2 linked regions of the Paracoccus pantotrophus genome follow. The protein of the gene in region 2 interacts with the protein of the main gene of each other region in a pairwise test. Links are inferred from orthologs where the notes say so. Each region holds a gene or a part of one and is shown on either strand. Other genes may lie near its edges.

Evidence for each region. The genes of interacting proteins can lie anywhere in the genome.
Region 1: the proteins of rpe (region 2) and eno interact in binary tests that used the Escherichia coli proteins (3 or more experiments, as listed by UniProt). The link is inferred for Paracoccus pantotrophus from one-to-one orthologs.

What each region holds. Positions count from the first base shown.
Region 1 is NZ_CP044423.1:840,773-843,758, forward strand. It holds eno (phosphopyruvate hydratase), read right to left. Parts: upstream 2,140-2,986; coding sequence 862-2,139; downstream 1-861. Other genes in the region: ESD82_RS04055 (squalene/phytoene synthase family protein), read left to right, coding at 1-813; ESD82_RS04065 (endonuclease/exonuclease/phosphatase family protein), read right to left, coding at 2,206-2,986. UniProt on the Escherichia coli protein: Catalyzes the reversible conversion of 2-phosphoglycerate (2-PG) into phosphoenolpyruvate (PEP). It is essential for the degradation of carbohydrates via glycolysis.
Region 2 is NZ_CP044426.1:186,132-189,097, reverse strand. The notes cover bases 138-2,849. They hold rpe (ribulose-phosphate 3-epimerase), read right to left. Parts: upstream 1,984-2,849; coding sequence 1,291-1,983; downstream 138-1,290. Other genes in these bases: hslO (Hsp33 family molecular chaperone HslO), read left to right, coding at 2,207-2,849; ESD82_RS11320 (3-deoxy-D-manno-octulosonic acid transferase), read right to left, coding at 138-1,294. Outside these bases: ESD82_RS11325 (DUF1178 family protein), read right to left, coding at 1-54; more of ESD82_RS11320, read right to left, coding at 95-137; more of hslO, read left to right, coding at 2,850-2,966. UniProt on the Escherichia coli protein: Catalyzes the reversible epimerization of D-ribulose 5-phosphate to D-xylulose 5-phosphate.

The DNA of each region.
Region 1 (2,986 bases), on a different replicon or contig from region 2:
CTGGACGATTGCGCCGAGGCGCTGCGCGAGCACGATCCCGACCGCTTCGGCATCTGTCTGCTGGCCCCCGCTGAGGCGCGGCCGCGGCTGCTGACGCTTTATGCGCTGAACCTGGAGCTGGCGCGTGCGCCGCTCGCCTCGACCGAGCCGCTGATCGCCGAGATGCGGCTGCAATGGTGGATCGAGCGGCTGGAGGACATCGGCGCCGGCAAGGTGCAGTCGCATGAGCTGCTGACGCCGCTGGCCGAGGCCTGGGGACCGCGCGCCGCCGGTTTCCCGGTACTGGCCGAGGCGCGGCGCCGCGATGCGGCGCGCGAGCCGCTGGACGGGCCCGAAGCCGTCGCGGCCTATGTGCGGGATACGGCGGTGCCGCTGGCGCGCTTCGCCGCCGAGGCCATGGGCTGGGAGGCTGCCGGGGGCTTCGCGCCCCCGGACCCCCGCGGGGTATTTGGAAAACGGAGAAAGCCGGATGTTGCCGAGGTCGTCGACGCCCAGGCCGAGGGGGTGGGGTTGGCGCATTGGCTGGCCGCGCTGCCGGCCTTGCAGGGGTTGGGGCTCGGGCTTTGGGACGCCTCGCCCGAGGTGCTGGCCGGGATTGCAGGCAAGGCCCGTGCGAAACTTGCCGAGGCCCGGGCGCAGCGCCGGTTCGTGCCGCGCCGGCTGGCGCCGGTGCTGTTTGCCGGGGCGGGCGTGCGGGCCGCGTTGCGGGCCGCGCCGCGGGGGATCGAGGCGCTGGCCGGTGCCGCCCCTTCGGAATTCCGCCGCCGCCTGGCGCTTGGCGCCTTTGCCCTGACGCATCGCTGGTGGATATGAAAAGGGCGGCCGCCTGGGCCGCCCTGCTTCGTTGCGATGCCCCGCGGATCAGCCGCGCAGGATGGACTTGCCGGCATATTCGGCCGCGGCGCCCAGCATTTCCTCGATGCGGATCAGCTGGTTGTATTTCGCCAGCCGGTCCGAGCGCGCGAGGCTGCCGGTCTTGATCTGGCCGCAATTCGTCGCCACCGCCAGGTCGGCGATGGTGGCGTCCTCGGTCTCGCCCGAGCGGTGCGACATCACCGAGGTATAGCGCGCGCGGTCGGCCATGCGCACCGCGTCCAGCGTCTCGGTCAGGGTGCCGATCTGGTTCACCTTGACCAGCAGCGAGTTGCCGCAGCCCTTCGCGATGCCCTCGGCCAGCCGCGCCGGGTTGGTCACGAAGAGGTCGTCGCCGACCAGCTGCACCCGGCTGCCCAGCGTGTCGGTCAGCAGTTTCCAGCCGTCCCAGTCGTCCTCGGCGCAGCCGTCCTCGATCGACAGGATCGGGTAGTCGTTGCAGAGCGCTTCCAGGTAGGCGACGTTCTCGGCCGGGCTCAGCGACTTGCCCTCGCCGGCCATCTCGTATTTGCCGCCCTTGAAATATTCGGTCGAGGCGCAGTCCAGCGCCAGCATGATGTCGTCGCCGGGCTGGTAGCCGGCCTTCTCGATGGCCTTGAGGATGAAGTCCAGCGCATCGCGGGTCGAGCTGAGGTTCGGCGCGAAGCCGCCCTCGTCGCCGACGCCGGTGGCGAGGCCGGCCGAGGACAGTTCCTTCTTCAGCGTGTGGAAGACTTCCGAGCCCATGCGCACGGCTTCGCGGATGTTCTCCGCCGCCACCGGCATGATCATGAATTCCTGGATGTCGATCGGGTTGTCGGCATGTTCGCCGCCGTTGATGATGTTCATCATCGGCACCGGCAGCACGCGGGCACCGGCGCCGCCGACATAGCGATAGAGCGGCTGGGTGCAGGCCTCGGCCGCGGCCTTGGCCACCGCCAGCGACACGCCCAGGATGGCATTGGCGCCCAGCCGGCCCTTGTTCGGGGTGCCGTCCAGTTCGATCATCATGCGGTCGATGGCGACCTGCTCGGTCGCATCCTCGCCGATCAGGTTCTCGGCGATCTCGCCGTTGACGGCGGCGACGGCCTCGAGCACGCCCTTGCCCAGGTAGCGCGCCTTGTCGCCGTCGCGCTTTTCCACCGCCTCATGCGCGCCGGTCGAGGCGCCCGAGGGCACCGCCGCCCGGCCCATGGTGCCGTCTTCCAGCGTCACATCGACCTCGACCGTCGGGTTGCCCCGGCTGTCCAGTATCTCGCGCGCGAATATGTCGATGATGGCGGTCATGTCTGCGTCCCCCTTGGCTGACGAGCTTTGGCGCTGTTTAACCGCCTTCGCAGTTGCAGAAAAGCGTCAATCCGCCCCGGCCGCCCCATCCTCGCCGGGAATGCGCGAGGTGACGCGGGCCGGCTGATAGCCGCGCGGCACCTCCTCATGCGCATCGACCGCCAGATCGGCCCAGACCGGCAGGTGGTCCGAGGCCGCCCGCGCCATCTCGTTGTCCAGCACGCCGCAATCCAGCACCTCGATGCTGCGCGAGACGGCAAAGCGGTCATAGCGCAGGCGCGGGAAGGGCGCGGGCCAGCTGGGGCCCGGGGTGATGACGCGCAGCGCCTCCAGCGCCTCGAGCCCGCGCGAATCGTGCCATTCGTTGAAATCCCCGGTCAGCGCCATGCGGTCATGGCCGATGCGCCGCGACTGGGCGATGATGCGCGACAGCTGCGCGCGGCGCGACGAGCGCATCAGCCCCAGATGCACCGCTACCACCGTCAGCCCCGGCAGGCGCAGCACCAGCGCGCCCCTGGGCTCGATCCCCGGCAGGGGCAGGCGGCGGATCTCGGCCTTGTCGCGCAGTTCGGGGCGCAGCAGGATGGTCTGGCCGTGCCAGCCCAGCGAATTTTCGCCGGTGCCCAGAAAGGGGGCGGGGACCATGCCCGTGGTCTTTTCGATCAGCTTGCGCGGCAACGCCTCGGGCCGGGCGCCGAAGCGGAAATCGACCTCTTGCAGGGCGATCACGTCGGCATCCAGTTCGGCGATGACGCGCAGGTTGCGCTCGGGCGCGTGCGGGCCGGTCATGCCGCGGCACTTGTGCAGGTTGTAGCTGGCCAGTCTCAGGCGGTCGGGGCTTTTCGGC
Region 2 (2,966 bases):
GAACCAGCCATCGAAGTCATGGCCTTTTTCACAACGCAGGGCATAGCGGATCATCTCGGCTCCTTTCCCTTTAAATATCGGGCCGCGCAGGGGCTTATGCAAGCCCGCGCCGGGCCAGGGCCGCGATCCGTCCGATCAACGTGGCGGGATTGCCAGCCCGCGCCAGAAGCAGCGCCCGCGCCGCCGCGCCCATGCGGCGCTGCCCCCCGGCATCCCGCGCCAGGGCGGCCAGCGCCTGCGGCAGGCCCGCCGCATCGCAGCCCTGCGCCGCGCCGGCCGCGGCCAGATCGGCATAGTCGCCGGCATGGTTGGCGACATGCGGCCCGTGCAGGACGGCGCAGCGCCAGGCGGCGGGCTCCCATGGCGTATGGCCGCCGTGATCGGCAAAGGAACCGCCGGTGATGCAGATGCCGGCGGCGTGATACCATTGCGCCATCTCGCCCAGCGTATCGGCCAGCAGCACCGGCGCGCCAGGCCCGCCGCCCCGGCTGCGACGCGCATATTCCAGCCCCCGCGCGGCGATCAGCGCCGCCACGGCATCGCCGCGCTCGGGATGGCGCGGCGCCAGGATCAGCCGCAGGCCCGGCACCGCCTCGCGCGCCGCCGCCCAGGCATCCAGCATCAGCGCATCCTCGCCCTCATGGGTCGAGGCCGCCAGCACGGTGCGCGCGCGCTCCGGCCCGTCCTCGCCCGGCTCGACCCGGGCAGGGGCCAGCAGCTTCAGGTTCAGCCGCGGCGTCAGCGCGCCCGCCCGCAGCCCCAGCGCCAGCAGCCGCGCCTCGCTGCCTGGATCCTGCGCCGACAGCGCGTCGATGCGGGCCAGCATCGGCCCGATCAGCCCCGGCAGCCGGCGCCAGCGCGCCGCCGAGCGTGCCGAGATGCGCGCGCCCACCACGACCTGCGCCACGCCCCGCGCCGCCGCCATGGCCGAGCGGTTGGGCCAAAGCTCGTTCTCGACCGTGACCAGCACGGCGGGCCGAACCCGGTCCAGAAAGCGGCCCACCGCCTGCGGCACGTCCAGCGGCGCCAGCGCGCAAGGATGGCCCAGCCGCCGGGCCAGGTCGCGCCCGGTCAGGCTGTTGGTCGTCACCACCAGGGGAAAGTCCGGCGCCAGCGCCTCGGCCAGCACGCGGGCCGAGTTCAGCTCGCCCACGCTGGCCGCATGCAGCCAGATCCCGCCCGGCGCGACCGCGGGGCCGGACAGCGCCAGCCGTTCGCGCCAATCCGCCCCGGCCAGCGGCGCGGCCAGGCCCAGCGCCCCGCCGGCCAGCGCCGTGGCGCCGCGCCAGATCAACGCAGCGCGGCCTCGGCAGCCTCGCGGATGGCGCGGATGTTCTCGCCGTAAGGGGCACTGTTCGACACCGAGCCGCCGCGGAACACGGCCGAGCCGGCGACCAGAACATCCGCCCCCGCCGCCGCGACCAGCGGCGCGGTGGTGGGATCGACCCCGCCGTCGATCTCGATATGCACCGGCCGGTCGCCGATCATGGCGCGCAATTCGCGCACCTTCTCGACCTGGCTGTGGATGAACTTCTGCCCGCCGAAGCCGGGGTTCACCGTCATCACGCAGATCAGGTCGACATCGTCCAGCAGCGGCCGCGCGGCTTCCGCCGGGGTGCCGGGGTTCAGCGCCAGCCCGGCCCTGGCGCCGGTGCCGCGAATGGCCTGAAGCGTGCGGTGGACATGCGCCCCGGCCTCGACATGGGCGGTGATGATGTCGCTGCCCGCCTCGGCGAAGGCCTCGATATAGGGATCCACCGGGGCGATCATCAGGTGCACGTCCATCACGCCGCGGATATGCGGCCGGATCGCCTTGCACATCGCGGGACCGAAGGTCAGGTTCGGCACGAAATGCCCGTCCATCACATCGACATGGACCCAGTCGGCGCCCTGGTCCTCGACCGCGCGGCATTCCTGGCCGAAATTGGCGAAATCCGCGGAAAGGATGGAAGGCGCGATCTTGATGCGGCGGTCGAACGTCATGTCTGGCTCCCTGCAATGCCCCTGGTCCCGGTTATCGTCCCGGCCGGGCGGCCGTCAACAGGCCTGAAGGTCGCATTTCACCGTTTCCCAAATACCCCGCGGGGGTCCGGGGGCGCGAAGCCCCCGGCTTCCCCCCTTGGGCTTTCCGCCGCAGGGCCTATATTGGGGCCAAGGCGCCAGGCCGCAGCCGGCCCCCGCGCATCCCTATTCCGAAGGACTTCCAATGACCGAAACGAAGGAAATTTCCTGGGACGACTGCATGCTGCCCTTCCAGCTGGAACGCTCGGACATGCGCGGCCGCGTCGCGCGTCTCGGGCCCCTGCTCGAACACATCCTGTCGCGCCACGACTACCCGGTCCCGGTCAGCGCCATGGTGGCGGAACTGACCACGCTCGCCGCGCTGATCGGCCAGACCATCAAGCTGCGCTGGAAGCTCTCGCTCCAGGTGCGCGGCAACGGCGCCATCCGCACCATCGCCACCGACTATTACGCCCCCGAGACCGAGGGCGGCCCCGCCCGCATGCGTGCCTGGGCCAGTTTCGACGCCGAGCGGTTGCAAGACGGTCTGCCCGGCTTCGACCAGCTCGGCCAGGGCTATTTCGCGGTGCTGATCGACCAGGGCGAGGGCACGACCCCCTACCAGGGCCTGACGCCGCTGGCCGGCGGTTCGCTTGCCACCTGCGCGCAGACCTATTTCGAACAGTCCGAACAGCTGCCGACCCGGTTCGAGCTGACGGTGGGCCGCGCGCGGCTGCCCGGCCAACACCAGGAACATTGGCGCGCCGGCGGCATCATGCTGCAGACCCTGCCGGCCGGCAGCCATGCCGGGCCCGAGGGCGGCGACCTGCAATCCGCCGACATCCTGCAGGGCGCGCAATCCGAGGACTGGAACCGCGCCACCACGCTGATGGCCACGGTCGAGGCGATGGAACTGGTCGATCAGGCCCTGCCCTTGCCGAACCTGGTCTTCCGCCTGTTCCACG